DNA from 2 places in the Caldimonas brevitalea genome. Region 1 is predicted to be linked to the other one. Evidence: predicted binding sites of a transcription regulator. Region 1 holds the regulator's gene; the other holds the start of a gene.
The links. Region 1 encodes LexA, which represses DNA repair genes until DNA is damaged. Its sites were predicted from a motif close to ACTGTATNNNNATACAGT; they were not measured.
Positions count from the first base shown of each region.

Region 2: imuA (translesion DNA synthesis-associated protein ImuA) is a predicted target of LexA. The motif match lies at 5,774-5,791, and genes of this name have one in related genera.

Region 1 is NZ_CP011371.1:2,879,081-2,886,949, reverse strand. Features, by position in the region: gene AAW51_RS12825 (ABC-F family ATP-binding cassette domain-containing protein) at 1-222, shown strand, start outside; gene AAW51_RS12820 (sensor histidine kinase) at 278-1,612, opposite strand; gene AAW51_RS12815 (MarR family winged helix-turn-helix transcriptional regulator) at 1,677-2,213, shown strand; gene AAW51_RS12810 (organic hydroperoxide resistance protein) at 2,308-2,733, shown strand; gene AAW51_RS12805 (asparaginase) at 2,720-3,682, opposite strand; gene lexA (transcriptional repressor LexA) at 3,829-4,515, shown strand; gene AAW51_RS12795 (helix-hairpin-helix domain-containing protein) at 4,538-4,912, shown strand; gene AAW51_RS12790 (hypothetical protein) at 5,165-6,223, shown strand; gene AAW51_RS12785 (hypothetical protein) at 6,831-7,532, shown strand; gene AAW51_RS29925 (hypothetical protein) at 7,752-7,869, shown strand, end outside.
Region 2 is NZ_CP011371.1:871,469-879,337, forward strand. Features, by position in the region: gene AAW51_RS03795 (glycoside hydrolase family protein) at 1-378, shown strand, start outside; gene AAW51_RS03800 (DedA family protein) at 612-1,220, shown strand; gene AAW51_RS03805 (NADH:flavin oxidoreductase/NADH oxidase) at 1,370-2,521, shown strand; gene AAW51_RS27815 (calcium-binding protein) at 2,592-3,956, opposite strand; gene AAW51_RS03815 (acyloxyacyl hydrolase) at 4,319-4,924, shown strand; gene imuA (translesion DNA synthesis-associated protein ImuA) at 4,921-5,580, opposite strand; gene AAW51_RS03825 (hypothetical protein) at 6,022-6,384, shown strand; gene AAW51_RS03830 (hypothetical protein) at 6,594-7,010, shown strand; gene AAW51_RS03835 (glycine betaine ABC transporter substrate-binding protein) at 7,113-7,869, shown strand, end outside.

The sequences.
Region 1 (7,869 bases):
CAGGCCAAGCCGCTCAAGAAGGAACTGGCCGGCATCGACCAGCGGCTGGCGGCGCTCGGCACCGAGAAGGCGGGGCTGGAAGAAGCCTTGGCCGGCGGCAGCCTGACGCCGGCGCAACTGGCCGAACACGGCCGCCGCCTGAAGGCGATCGGCGACGAGGTGGAGACGCTCGAAGAGCGTTGGCTCGAACTGTCGGAGCAGATCGAGCAACTCGGCGCCTGAAGCCGGGCGGCGCGGTGCCGGCGACTACGAAAGATCGAACGCTCGCCGGCCCTGGTCACGCCGGCGTGGAAGGCGGCTGGCGCGGCAGGCGTACCGTGAAGGTGGTGCCGTCGCGTTCGGAGGACGCCACTTGTATCTCTCCCCCGTGCGCCAGCGAGATCTCGCGCACGATATAGAGCCCCAGCCCGAGCCCCGAGGACCCCTCGCGACGCTCCGCCTCCTGCACCAGCGGGCGCATCAGCGGGTCGAACAGCGTGCGCTGCGCTTGCGGGGCGATCGGTGGCCCCTCGTTGTGCACTTTCAGGCTGATCTCGCCGCCCTCGCCGCGCAGGCTGACCGACACCGGCGTGTCGGGGCGGCCGTGCTGCATCGCATTGGCCACAAGGTTGGACACCAACTGGCCGATCCGGGACACGTCCCATTCGCCGCTCAGATCGCCGGAGCAATCCATCTGCAAGGTGCGATCCGGGTGGAACGCGCGCAACTCATCCACCGTCTCGCGGCAGACCTGACCCAGGTTCGCGCGTCTGGGCGCGAGGGCCAGGCTCAATCCCAGTCGCGTTCGGGTGAAGTCGAGCAGGTCGTCGACCATCTTGCGCATGCGGTCCACGCTCGACTGGATGCGGACCACGGCCTTGGTTTGGGTGCCCGTCAATCCATCGGTGACCAACAGGTAGTGGACGGAGTTGCCAGCTGCGCCCAGGGGATTGCGCAAATCGTGTCCCAGGACACCCAACATCAGGTCTCGAGACTCCTCGACGCGGTCCACGTACCAAGCGAGCGACTCGCTGATGGCCTGGTCGATGGCTTCGTTGAACCGGATCAACTCGGCGAGCGTGTCGAGGTCGGCCGTCTCGAGCTGATCGAACCACCGGCGCACGACACTGGCTCTCAGGGCGCGGTACTCCGCCACCACCTCCTTCAGCGTGAAGCCTTGCCGGAAGCGCTGCTCCGCGTCTGCCCTGGCCGTCGCCGTGAGCTCGGGCGCATTGCTGGGGCGGTTGCCGCGCGACTTTTCGTGCTGTTCGCTGTCGCTCTGCGGTGCCCGGATGTCGGACGCGACGTGCTGCAGCAGCAACTTGGCGTGGTCACGCAGTTCCTCTGGTGCCAACTCGCGCGCCGTCGGCAAATTCGTTTTGGCGAATTCCGCCCACTCGTCAACGATGGCGTCGACGTGGCTTTGAATCAGGTCAGAGAGGGACATGGCGTCTCCCGATCCCGTGCATCTCGCCGAGCGGGTCAGGAAGGCGAGCAGCGCAAACGCCGCAAAAAAGCCCTCCCCGCGGACGCTGCGCCTCGTGGGCTCGCCGGAATGTCTCCGGGCTTCGTCAACTGCTGCAAGCGGCGGGCCTGCAAGCGATGCGGCCTCGCCGGAACACGGATGCGCCATCCCGTTTTCCTTTCCCCGCACAATTAAATTGCACTCAATTGAATTGAGAGCTAGAATAGAACCCATGTCGCAAGCTCCATCGTCCTCACCAGCCCCGACCCCCCTGTCGGCCGGCGACCGTGCGTTGCTGCAGCTCGACAACCAGCTCTGCTTCGCCTTGTATTCGACCTCGCTGGCGATGACCAAGCTCTACAAGCCGCTGCTCGACGCGCTGGGCCTCACCTATCCCCAGTACCTGGTGATGCTGGTGTTGTGGGAGCAAGACCACCTCACCGTTGGCGCCCTGGGCGAACGACTGTTTCTCGATTCCGGAACGCTGACGCCTTTGCTCAAGCGGATGGAAAGCAGCGGGTGGCTGACCCGCACCCGTGCCAAAGAAGACGAACGGCGCGTGGTGGTCAGTCTCACGCCGGCCGGGCAGGCGTTGCGCCAGTCGGCCATCTCAGTGCCGCGCCAGGTCTCCGGCGCGGCCCAATGCAGCGCCGACGAATTGCACGATCTGCGCCGTCGGCTGCACGACTTGAGGCGCCGTCTCGCGCCTCAAGCGGTGTCCGATGCGCCGGGTTCCGACCCGGCCACCCACAAGGTGGAAGCGGCATGAGCCATCACCGCTGCCATCGGTCACCGGATACATTGCGTGCTATTTAATAGCACTCTTTACATTCACGCTTCCCTCACTGCTCAAGGAGCCTCGCATGAAACTCGACAAAGTGCTGTACAAGACCGAAGCCACCGCCACCGGGGGCCGTGATGGCCGTGCCGCCACCGCCGACGGCGTGCTGGACGTCAAGCTGGGCACCCCGAAAGAGCTGGGCGGCGCCGGTGGTGCAGCCACCAACCCGGAGCAGTTGTTCGCCGCCGGCTACTCGGCTTGTTTCCTGAGCGCGATGAAGGTCGTCGCGGGCCAGCAGAAGAAGGCCCTGCCGGCCGATGCGTCGGTGACGGCCAAGGTCGGCATCGGCCCGATCGCAGCCGGTTACGGCCTGGAAGTCGACCTCGCCGTGTCGCTGCCCGGCATGGAGCGCGAAGCAGCCCAGGCACTGGTCGAGACCGCGCACAAGGTCTGCCCGTATTCCAACGCCACCCGCAACAACATCGAAGTGCGCCTCAGCCTGGTCTGAGACCCTTCCGCTCGGCGAGGAGCTGCAGCAGCAGCTCCACCCGGGCCTGATAAGGCGTGAGCGTGCCGGCAGCGGGCAAGACATCGTCCGGCTTGCCGAGCACGCGACCCTCGGCGCAGCGCGTGCTGCGCCAGACCTTCATGCCCGCGGCCTGCGCCGCCAGCAGCGCAGCTTCCAGCCGCTGATGCACCGTGCCATTGCCGGTGCCCACCACGACCACCCCCGCCACGCCCATCTGCTGCAGCGCCGCCACCAGGCTGCCGTCGGCACCGCTATGGCTGCTCACGAGTTCGACGCGCGGCCACAGCGCCGGGTCGACATCGATCACGTCCAGACCGAGCGGCACGCCGGCCGGCCAGGGCCGCAGCGTGTGCAGCCGGCCGGCTTCGAGTAAGGCCAGCGGCCCGGCATCGCCCGCCCCGAAGGCGTCGAGCCGGTAGGTGTGTTGCTTGCGCACCTCCAGGCCGCTGTACACCTGGCCGGCGAGCACGGCCACCACCCCTTGCACGCCGGGTTCACGCGCCAGGTGCACGGCATCCAGCAAATTCTGAGGGCCGTCCGGGTGCAAGGCCGTCGCCGGCCGCATCGCCGCGGTCAGCACGACCGGTTTGGCCGGTGCCAGCACCCGCTGCAGCAGATAGGCGGTTTCCTCGAGGGTGTCGGTCCCGTGGGTGATCACCACACCGCTGACCTCGGGTCGACCGAGGTGGTGCGCCACCCGCCGGGCCAGGGCCTGCCAGACGGCCGGCTCCATGTCCTTGCTGTCGACTTGAGCCACCTGCTCGCTCTCGAGCGCCACCTCCGACAGCCCCGGCACGCCACCCAGCAGCGCCCCGACGCCGAGTTGCGCCGCCTGGTAGCCGATGTGGTCGCCGCGCGTGGCGGCGGTGCCGGCAATGGTGCCCCCGGTGCCGAGGACGACGGTGCTTGATTGCGAACGGCTTTGCATTTTTTCTCGGCCTGGATAAAAATACAGCTACTGGATGCCCAAACAGTAGTCGTCCTGGCAGCCGCCGATGCCGGCGTCGGCCAGCGCCCTAGCCGCGCGGGCAGCATGAACATCACCTTGAACGCGAGGCGCCCGTGGACCCCCTTCTGCCAGAAAGCCCCAAGCTCACCGCCCGTCAGCAGCAGATTCTGGAGCTGATCCGCCAGTCGATCGAGCAGACCGGCGCCCCGCCGACGCGCGCTGAGATCGCGGCCGAGCTGGGCTTTCGTTCGGCCAATGCAGCAGAGGAGCATCTGCAGGCGCTGGCCCGCAAAGGTGTCATCGAGCTGGTGGGCGGCACCTCGCGCGGCATCCGCTTGAAGTCTGACACATTGCGCTCGGTCAACGAATCGCGCCGCCTCTACCAGGGCCAGCAGGCGATGCTGCCGCTGCCAGGCCTCGCGCAGCTCGCACTGCCGCTGGTGGGCCGGGTCGCAGCCGGCAGCCCCATCCTCGCGCAAGAGCACATCGAGCAGACCTACCACGTGGGCGCCAGCATGTTCGCGCGGCAGCCCGACTACCTGCTGAAGGTGCGCGGCATGAGCATGCGCGATGCGGGCATCCTCGACGGCGATCTGCTCGCGGTGCAAAAGGCCAAGGAGGCCAAGAACGGCCAGATCGTCGTGGCCCGTTTGGGCGACGATGTCACCGTCAAGCGCTTCCGCAAGACACGCCAGTCGATCGAGCTGATCGCCGAAAACCCCGAGTTCAAGACCATCGTGGTCGAGCCCGGCCAGGATTTCGAGCTCGAAGGCATCGCGGTCGGGCTGATCCGCAACACGCTGCTGATGTGAGCCGATGATCGAGGCCTCGTCGATGAAAGCCTTGCGCCATACCGACTGCCTGCATGCAACGGCTGCGCTCGAGCTGGTGCCCAACATCGGCCCCGCACTCGCTGCCGATTTGCAGCTGATCGGCGTGCATGCGCCACGCGACCTCGTCGGGCGCGACGCCTTCGTGCTCTACCAGGAACTGTGTGCCAAGACCGGGCACCGCCACGACCCGTGCGTGCTCGACAGCTTCATGGCCGCCGTCGACTTCATGCGGGGGGCGCCCGCAGCGCCCTGGTGGCACTACACCGCACAGCGCAAGCTGCTCTATGGCCAGGCCCACACCGACGACCCGGGCGCTGATGCGGCGCATCTCCGCAGCCGTCCGGGCGGCAGTGCACGAGGTGCGGCGCGGTCTTGAGGCCCGTCACGGCAACCACCCGCACCACCTCAGCACCAGCCGCTCATCTGTCAACCCATCACACCCATCACGCATCACCCGACGACGCAACCACCCCCTTCTCAGCCGCTGCACGGGTGGCGGGCGTTTCGCGAACCCTGGTTCGCGAGCCCCGTGCAGCAGGCCGAAAGCGCGACCCCTCGAAGGCTGTCGACTTTCACCCTCAATCCTGCCGAACGTCATTGCATAGCTTCTTGATTTTCGGAGACGGACATGACCCCTGCCCACCCGCACTCGCCGGCATCCCCGGCCACCCCCTCGACCGCACCGAAGCCGGAGCTTCACCGCCCGGCCCAGCCCTCCTCCCCTGCGGCGTTCGACGCTGCGCCCCGCACCGGCGCCACCTCGTGGTGGACACGGCTGGTCGAACAGCTGGGCCTGCCGGTTGGGCCGAGCTTGCGTGACTGGCGCGCGGCCAACCAGGCCAGTGCTGCCACCCCGACTGGCTTTCCCTCCCTCGACGCCGTGTTGCCTGCGGGCGGCTGGCCGGCGGCGGGCGTGATCGAGGTGCTGGCACCACAACCCGGCCGTCCGGAGCTGGCCTTGCTGAACCCGGTGCTGAGCGAAGCCGCCGCGCAGGGTCGCCGCCACGCGCTGATCGGGCAACCGCCGGATGCGGCTTTCGACACCTCGGAGGGCGGCAGCAAGGCGCCGGCGGTGCACGGAGCGGACAGCGCGTGCGCAACGGGGCCGGCGTCGCCTCTCGTGCCATCGGCAGCCGCCGATACGGCGGTGACGGCGGCCATGCCGTTGGTCGCGAGGCATACACCGGCGACCGGGGGCAGCGATGCAGCAGCGTCGTCGAGCGAAACCGGCCGCCCCGATACCCTGGCCCTGGCGTTGGCCTGGCTGCGCCAAGGCAAGGACGGCGTGCTGGCGGTCTGGCTGCCCGAATTCCGTCCGGCTCAGCTGCGTGATTTGCAGCGGGTGGCGCGCCGGGCCCGCAGCATGGTGTTTGTCGTGCGGCCGTGGGTGGCCCACTGGGACGACAGCGAAGCCGATCTGCGCGTCAGCTTGATCGCCGGCAAGGGCGGCCGCTGGGAAGTGCGGGTGCACCTGCAGGCCGGCGGCGCCGCGCCCACGGTGCGCGTGCCGGCATTGGGCCCGGCCCCGGTGCGGCACTTGCGGGTGGTGCAAGACCCGAGCGATCACCGCCGCACGATGCTCAGCGGCTCTTTCGTCGAGGTGTGCCGCGAGCTGGAGCGCTTGGCCGCGCTCGAGCGTGCTGCGGAACCGAACCGCCCCCCCTGCCGCCTGGTGGTGGCTCATTAAGGGCGCAACAGCGGGCCCGCGCCGATAAACGCGCGGCCCGCTGGTTCGATGCCAACGCCTTATCGCTGACGGGTAAGACCGCTTCGTCTTCCAACGCGCCCTTCCACAGCGGGCCCAACTTGGCCCCAGGGCGACCACCGGCGGGGGGGCTCAAAGCCAGTCGGTGTGCCCGCTTTCTTCCCGCAGACATCGCAAGTCCTGGTGGTTCAGCGCCGGGTGGTGACTCCCGTTTCGGCGTATCGAGACGAAGCCTGCCCGCGGCTTCGCTTTTTCCGCGCCCACTTCGCCTCTCGTCGAGGCGGATGAAAAACGTCCCCGCACACTGGAATCGACTCGATTGCAGCGGGGCGGTAGAGGTGGCTCTACGCGCTGCATGGCGCACAAAGGAGCTTTCCGATGCCGGAAATTCGCAACCACTCCAACCGTCACCACGTCAGCAGTTCGTCTTCCAATGCTGGCAACACACGGCAGACGTCGAACACAGGCAACACCTCTTCCTCTTCCTCGACTTCGCGCCAGCGGGGCAGGCTCGAAGGACTCGCACCGCAATCGTCCACGCCGACGGCCCCCCCCAGCGCAGACCGAACCGCGGCTGATCAATCGGCGGATGGACAGCCTGGCCCGGCTGACCCATTCGTACACCGCCGAGATGGCGAATGGGGAGCGGCCCAATCCGGTCGTCACCGCGGTGGGCTTGCAGCAGAACAATGTCAGCAAGAACTACCGGCTGGCCATCGCCCACAACACCCAGGATGCCCAGCAACACGCAGACGATCTGGCGCGGTTGAAATTGGTTCGCGATGTGGTGGTCGGGCGCACTTCTTCGGCTGAGACCGCGGCCTATCTGGCACCCGATAGCGGGCTGCCGCGGCGTTCGCACCACGGCAATCTGGGCGCGCAAGACCGCTTGGCCAAAGATTTGCGCAAGCTGCGCTCGACCTACGACGGCAACGACGACGAACGCGGCGGCGCACGCCTGAAGCAGGCGTTGCACAACGTGTTCGGCACGCGCGAGGAACCCAAGCCGATCAATGCCGTGAATTTGACGATGCCGCCGGCCGGGCGCGGTGTCGTCCATGGCGAAACCGCCTTGTTGGCGCAGTCCGTCCCCAGTCCCATCGGCGTCAGCAAGCTGTCGTGCGGCGATTGCGACGACTACGCGTCCGAAGTCGGTCGCAACAGCGATCTGCGCGGCACGCATGGCCAACGCTTCCCCGGTTGGCAGCATCCCACGACAGGTCAGGTGTCGCACAACCGGGTGATCACCGGCGCCCCGCAATACGCCAACGATTCGGATTCGGACGCGTAGCGAGTGAGCGGCGCCGAACAAGCGCCTTGCCCATCCATCACGTTCCAGGTGCGCGTATGCCCAAATTCTGGAGTTTCTGACCCCGTTGCAGCGCTCTCTTTGAACGCCTGCCACGCTTCCTGTACCTTCGCGCAGGCTCACGTCACTTCGCATGCCTGCGCGCCCGGCTCCGGCACCCGGCCCTACCTTGACGGCACCCTCTTATCCGCGTGAACCACCATGAGCATCAAGATCGCCGCCAATACCTTGGGCCGTCTCGCCGGGCAGGTCGCGTCGCAGGCGCCGGGCACCCTGCAGCAGTTGGGCCGCGAGGCGTCGCGGATGGCGCAGCAAACGG
Region 2 (7,869 bases), 2.0 Mb from region 1:
GTGCTGACGATGGCCGCGTCGGGTGTTGGTAACTACAACTACTACACGCTCGAGGGCCGCAGCCCCGACCGCGCGCTGTTGTCGAGTGCCGACTGGAGCACGCTGACCGCCGGTGGCAAGGCCTACCAGAGCGTCGCCGCCTGGCTGGCGGGCGCCACGGTGCAGGACAGCTGGTGCGAAGCGACCCACTGCGTGCTGCGTTTGCAAGGTCGCGGCTGGGCTCTGTGGCCGGCGCGTGAAGCGGTGAACATCACGCTGCCCTTCACGCCGGTGGCGGCGCGCACCACGGACGGCCAACGCCTGTCGGTCTCCGGCGCCACGCGCTTCCTGCTCAACCAGCCGGTGTTCTTCGAGATCGCCAACGCCGTGACGTTCTAACTAAGCGTCCCGCCGATCTGAGGCGCACCACCCGGTGCGCTTTCCAGCCCCCCGACGTGCCTGCAAGGGCGCCCGGGGGGTTTGTCGTTGCTGCGCGGGGCCGGGCTCGACAGGGATGCTGCTGCGCCATCCGACCGGAGGCGCGAGGCTTGCTTGTGTTGGGAAGGGCGTCGTCGTCGCTGCGCGTTCAGCGCACACGCCTTGTGCACATCGTCTTGAACCCGGGAGTCTGCATGGCCGATTGGATCGTCCAGTTCATCGAATCTCATGGCTATCTCGGCGTCGCCTTGTTGATGGTGGCCGAGAACGTGTTTCCGCCGATACCGTCCGAACTCATCATGCCGTTCGCAGGCTACACCGCGGCGCGTGGCGAACTGACGCCGCTGGGGGTGGTGCTGGCCGGCATCGCGGGGTCGGTGCTGGGCACCTTGGCCTGGTACTGGGCGGGCCGTCGTATCGGTAGTGAACGTCTGAAGCAATGGGCCGACCGACACGGCCGCTGGTTGACCGTGTCGGCGGACGACATCGAGCGCGCGGACCGCTGGTTTGACCGTCACGGCCACTGGTCGGTCGCGACGGGCCGTCTGGTGCCCGCCGTGCGCAGCGTGATTTCGGCGCCGGCCGGCATCTCCGGCATGAGCTTCAACCGCTTCTTGTTCTGGTCGGTGCTCGGCACGGCGGTGTGGACGGGCGCGCTGACCGGCGTGGGGTATTGGCTCGAAGACAACTACGAGCAGGTCGGCCGCTGGCTCGACCCGTTGTCGACCGGCATCGTCGTCGTCGCGCTGCTCGGTTACGCGTACCGGGTGATCACGTTTCGTCGACGCGGCCGTAAGGCATGAGCCGTGCGCGGCCGCTCGAAGGGGCTCGCACGCAGTGCGCAGCACGGAGGTATTCCCATGACCGAGCGCCGGCGTTCGCGACCCTGCTGCCCGTCGGCCGCGAAGTGGTTGCTATAAGGGCAGTTTCCACTTTCCGAAGGAGTGCCGCCGTGTCCACCGCTGTTCCCCTGTCCGCCCCCCACGGCGGCCCTGCCGGCACCGACCACGACCGGGAGGTGCCGGAGGTCGACCTGCTGAGCCCGCTGCGCCTGCGCGGCATCACCTTGCGCAACCGCATCGGCGTCGCGCCGATGTGCCAGTACTCGGCCACCGACGGCTATGCCAACGATTGGCATCTGGTGCATCTCGGCAGCCGCGCGGCGGGGGGGGCCGCGCTGATCATCGTGGAGGCCACCGCGGTGGCCCCCGAAGGCCGCATCTCACCGGGTGACCTCGGTTTGTGGCGTGACGAGCATCTCGAGCCGTTGGCGCGCATCGCGCGTTTCGTCGAAGGGCAGGGTGCGGTGCCTGGCATCCAGCTCGCGCATGCGGGTCGCAAGGGCAGCAGCAAGGTGCCATGGCAAGGCGGTGGTTTGATCACGCAGCCCGAGCAAGGTGGGTGGCCGGTGGTGGCGCCGAGTGCCGTGCCGTTCGCCGCCTCCGATCCGCCGCCGGCGGCACTCGACGCGGCGGGCATCGAGCGTGTGGTCGAGGCCTTCAAGAGCGCCGCGGCGCGCGCCTTGCGCGCCGGCTTCAAGGTGATCGAGATCCATGCGGCCCACGGCTATCTGCTGCACGAGTTCTTGTCGCCGTTGAGCAACCAGCGGCAGGACGAGTACGGCGGCAGCCTCGACAACCGCATGCGGCTGGTGCTGCGCATCGCCCGCGAGCTGCGCGGGTTGATGCCCGATGAACTGCCGCTGTTCGTGCGACTGTCGGCCACCGACTGGGTCGAGGGCGGCTGGGACGTGGAGCAGTCGGTGGTGCTGGCGCGGCAGCTGAAGTCGGTCGGCGTCGATTTGATCGACGTCTCGTCGGGCGGCGCCGTGCCGTCGGCGCGCATTCCCGTGGCGCCCAACTTCCAGGTGCCGTTCGCGCGCCGCATCCACGACGAGGCCGACATTCCCACCGCGGCGGTCGGCTTGATCACCGAGCCTCACCAGGCGGACGAGATCGTCACCGGCGGTGATGCGGACCTGGTGTTGCTGGCGCGTGAGATGCTGCGCGAGCCCTACTGGGCGCTGAAGGCCCAGCAGGCGCTGGGCCAGGAGCCGAACTGGCCCCAGCCCTATGGCTACGCAGTGAAGCGCCGCGCGAAATAGAGTGCCGCCCGGGTGGCGGCTGCAACGCCACCCGGTGACGGCGGTCGGCTGGCCGCCGTCGCGGTCCGGCTCAGGTGCCGTAGACGAAGTCGGTCGCATCCACCCCCGGCGCCACCGCAAACGCCACCCGGCCGATCAGGTGCGCATCGCCGCCCGCCGCGGCGGTGGCGTTGTACCAGATCTGCCCGTCGACGGTGTTGAGGTAGATGCCGGTCGCGTCGCCGGCTGTATTGCCGGTTTCGCCCAGGCCCTTGAAGAAGCTGCCGGCCGCCAGCGGGTTGCCCGCCAGGTTGCCGCCGACGAAGCCGAGCCCGACGATGCCCGGGCTCAAGGCGCCGCCCAGTCCGATGTCGAGCGCGTTGGCGAGCACGATGGTGTCGTCGAGGTGGCTGAAGTCGGTGATGCTGTCGGCATTGCCGGCGCCCCGGTGGCTGAACACGAAACGATCGTTGTTGGCGCCGCCGGTGAGGAAGTCCAGCCCGGTGCTGCCGGCCAGCGTGTCGTTGCCGCTGCTGCCGCTGAGCGTGTCGTCACCCGAGCCGCCGTTGAGCGCGTCGTTACCCGTGCTGCCGTTGAGCGTGTCGTTGCCGCTGCTGCCGTTCAGGCTGTCGTTGCCGGCGCCACCCTGCAGGCTGTCATTGCCGCCACCGCCGTTCAGCGTGTCGTTGCCGTCGAACCCCCATAGCGTGTTGTTCGAGCCGTTGCCGTTCAGCACATTCGCGAGCGCATTCCCCTGCCCGGTGGCTACGCCGGCCGAGGCGAGCAGCGTCAAGTTCTCGACGTTGGCATCGAGTGTGTCGCTGATCGAGGCCAGCACCGTGTCGGTGCCGCCCAGCGCCGCTTCGGCCACGGTGTCGCCCGCGGTGTCGATGTGATAGACGTCGTTGCCGCTGCCGCCGTTCAGGCTGTCGGCGCCCGCTGCGCCGTTCAGCGTGTCGTTGCCCGCGCCGCCGTTGAGCGTGTCGGTCCCGGCGCCGCCGTTGAGGGAATCGTTGCCGTTGCCACCATTCAGCGTGTCGTTGCCGTTGCCGCCGTTGATCGTGTCGTTGCCGTCGAGGCCCGACAGCGTGTTGTTCCGGTCGTTACCTTGCAGCACGTTGTTCAGGGCGTTGCCGGTGCCGTTGACTGCCGCCGGCACCAACGCGAAGTTGCCGCCGGGTTGCAGCACCAGCAGCGTCGGCGTGTTGTCGAGCGTCAGGTGCTCGACGTTGTTGCCCAGCGTGTAGCTGTTGACGCGCGAGAGCACGGTGTCGGTGCCCTGGTTGGCGTTCTCGAACACCTGATCGCCGGCTGAGTTGACGTTGTAGACGTCGTTGTTGACGCCGCCGAACATCGCGTCGTCGCCTGCCGACCAGTTGGCATTGAGCGTCGAGTTCAGGTCGACGCTGTTGTCCACCAGCGCTTCGCTGGCGGCACTGCCGTTGATGATGGCCATGGATGTCTCCTCGTGGGAACAGTGGAATGACATCGCAAGCCAGGCACAGGGCATGGCTTGCGAGACGGCGTCCCTCTTGCGACGCGACGCCGGCGGCTGCGCTGCGCCGGGTGGGCGCAGCGCGGCCCGGCGAGGCTCGGGCGGTGGCTCGTGGGGACACGACGCGCAGGACGAACCGGGGCGGCGTGTGGGCCGCTGTGGCTGCAAGCTTCGGCGACCGCTTGCCGTACCGCCTCCCTCCTGCAGGTGCCCTCTTCAGCGGGTCTGCGCGTGCCCTCCCTCGGCACGCTTGTTGCCCAACCACGGCAGCAACCGATCGCCCAAGCTGGTTGGCGATGCGGTCGTCTACGCACAGGACATTCATGTACGCCTCTTTCACGACAGGTCGACGGCGCATTCGTGCGCGCCTCGCACGTCCGTTGGCCGCATCCGCGCTGATGCTGGTCAGCTTGGGTTTTGCCAGCGCCGAAAGTCGCGCGGCGGGTTGGGAGCCGGAGATCGGCTTCTTGCAGCAGGGGTGGGCGGATGGCGTGCGCGCCACCACCGCCGGTGTCATCTGGCCCTGGTCACGTCACTGGGCCTGGGGCGGCGGACATCTGTCGGGCTACTGGGAGGCCGCGTTGAGCCGTTGGTCAGCCGACGGTGGCGACCAGGGGCGCGACCGATCGTGGATCACGCAAGTGGGCGTGACGCCGGTGTTTCGGTGGCGCCCGGGCGGCCAGGACGGCGCCTGGTTTGTCGAAGGTGGCATCGGCCTGACGTTGATGACGCCGATCTACCGCAACGGCAACAAGCGCTTCAGCACCGCCTTCAATTTCGGCGATCACCTCGCCATCGGCCGCAATCTCGGTCAGCAAGGCCGGCACGAGCTGTCTCTGCGTGTGCAGCATTTTTCGAATGCCGGCATCCGCCACCCCAACCCGGGCGAAGACTTCGTTCAGCTGCGATACGCGCTGTCGTTTCGCTAGCGTTGCGCCGTGCTGCCGGCGCCGTCCGGGTTTCCGACACGGAGGGCCGGTGTGCCGCAGCGCGGTGCGGGGGCGGTGATCCCGCTGGCACTGCCCGGTAGTGGGCCGATCTGCGGTGCCCAGACGGCGGCCGTGGGTTCACGGCGCTCGATGACGCGCAGTTGCAAGCCGCGGCCGGCGTCCAACGTGACCAGGAGGCGCAGCCGCGCCGATGTGCGCTCAGCCGCCGCGCTCGACGGCCGCATCAGAAAGACCGGCCCGTCACACCACCGCGCCCGGGCCTGCAGGCGCCGCAGATGCAGCGGTGACAGCTGCGGCAGCCACGCCAGCACGGCACCGCGAGTCGCGCCGCTCAGCACCTGTTCGACGGCCCACAAGCGTTCGGCGGCCGTTTCGCTGTCGATCCACTCGAGGCGGGCTGGGTCGATCCCGGGCAGCCGGGCCCGCCGGGGCGTGGCGCGCCACGGGGCACCGATCAGCACCACTTCGTCGCCTTGCGCGGTGACCAAGCGCAATAGCGGCGCCAGCAGGCGCCACTCGAACACGCCGGCTTGCGGTTGCAGCAGTTCCGTCACGGCGCCGCAGGGCCAGCCGCCGCCCGGCAACTGCCGGTCCAGCGCGGCGTGGCCGGACGGCAGCACGGCCGTCGGGGCCACGCCGGCGCACGAAGCGGCCGCGGCCGACCCGACGCCGACCGACACGGATGGCCCGCAAGCGGCGGCACCCGGCCGCGCCGAGGACACCGGCGGCGCCAACAACGCAGAAGATGAAAAGGGCAACGGCGGAACCTCCGCCGGCGCGGAAGGTTCTGGCCGCCGGAGTGCAGCGGAGGTCATGATGAGAGAAAATACTGTATGCCCATACAGTATCGCAAGGCGGGAGGCTTGTCGAGAACCCCTTGCGGGGGAGGTGGCCGAGGCCCGGTCGGGGGTCGCCGGGCCGAGGGGAAGCGTTGCCACAACACGGGCCCATTGCGACGGTGATTCCACCGGGTGACGGGCCTGGCATCGGGGGCCTCTACCGTAAAGAGTCTTAACCGGATGTGGTCCCCGGGTGCGACAATACCGCCCCCGAAGCTGAACCACCCTTGCCGCCCCGTGTCGACCCCCGCCGTGATCCGCCGTCAGAACGTTCAAGCGTTGTTCCAGCAGTTTGCCGAGGCCCAGATGCGCAACGGCGTGCCCCCCAAGGGGCTCGAGCAGGCATTTGCACAGAAGCTGCAGATCAGCCCGAGCATGTGGAGCCAGATCAAGAGCAGCCGCCCGATCGGCGACAAGCTGGCGCGGCAGCTGGAGGTGGCCTGCAACGTGCCCGCCGGCTGGCTGGATGAAGAGCGCGCGCCCCAGGGGCTGAGCCCGGCCGAGCAACAGTTTTTGGCGTTGGCCTTGAAGGCCTGGCGCGCCACCAACGCCGAAGGCCGCAAGCGGCTCAAGACAGTGCTCAAGGAGATCTTGGGCTGACGCCTGCGGGACCGGCATGAGGGCCCGGACGGTGCGATGATGTCGGCAGCCTCGGTGCTCTTTCGGGGGCGCACGGTCCGAACCCGAGACCAGTGGCCCTGCGAAGGAAATCTGCAGCGCGCTCGCCTAAGCTCCCGACTGCGCCGGCACCTGTCCGCCGCTGCCACGGCCTTGCACCCTCACCCTGGGCCCCACCCCACCGTCCTGCCATGACCGCACACCCTCTTCAGCTCCCGAGCGACGGCGACGCCGGCCAGGCACCGCCCGTGATTCCGTCCGAGGACGAGATCGACGAGAGCCTGCGCGAGACCTTCCCGGCCAGCGATCCGTCGCCGTGGACCCTCGGCGTGCAACGCAGCCCGGCGACGCGCCACGAACCCTCCGCCCGGGGGGCCCAGATCGCCATCTACGGCCGGCGCGGATCGGCCACCGCACGGGCGGTTTGCGACTTCCTCGATCGGCACGACGCGCCGTTCGACTGGATCGAACTGGTCGACGACGAGCAGGCCCGGCTGCAGGCCGGTGTCACCGGTCTGGACGACCCGCGCTTGCCGGTGTGCGTGTTCCCGGACGGCAGCCTGCTGGCCTGCCCGACGCTGCGGCAGTTGGCCGACAAGCTGGACTGAGCCCCCGAGCCACAGCGCCCGCGTTCGGAAACATCCGGTCGCCACGTCCCGCCGTGCCTTGCGCACACTCGGCCGATCACTGTTGGCGGGAGGAGGGCGGTCATGCAATCTCATGTGCAGCGCTGGCTGAGGCCCAGCGGACGTGACGGCGCGGCGCGCGCCCGTGCGGCGTGGCGCCGACTGGCCGCCCTGGCGGTCGGTCTGTGGGCCTGTTGCGGCAGCGCCGGTGCGGACGACGACCGGCTGGTGGTGGGCTCCAAGCGCTTCACCGAGTCCTACATCCTGGCCGAGATCGTCGCGCAAGCGGCTGGGCGTGACGCGCGGGTCGAGCACCGACAGGGGCTGGGCAATACCGCGGTCGTCTTCGAGGCCTTGAAGGCCGGCGCCATCGACGTCTATCCCGAATACCTCGGCACGCTGGACGCCGAGATCCTGAAGAACCGCAGCCCGACCTCGCTCGACGCGATGCGGGCCCAACTGGCGCGCTGGGGTCTGGGCGTGGCGGTGCCACTCGGCTTCGCCAATGGCTACGCGCTGGCGATGCGGGGGCAGGACGCACAGCGCCTCGGACTGCGCACGCTCAGCGGTCTGAAGGCGCATCCGGCGCTGGCGGTGGGCCTGTCGCACGAGTTCCTCGGTCGCCAGGATGGGTGGCCCGGGCTGGCGGCACGCTACCGGTTGCCGCAGCGGCCGCTGGGCATCGACCACGGTGTCGCCTATGCGGCGCTGGCGAGCGGCCGCATCGCCGTCACCGACATCTACACCACCGACGCCAAGATCGCCCAACTGCAGCTCGCGGTGCTAGAGGACGATCTCGGTTTTTTCCCCCGCTACGACGCGGTGCTGCTGTACCGCCTCG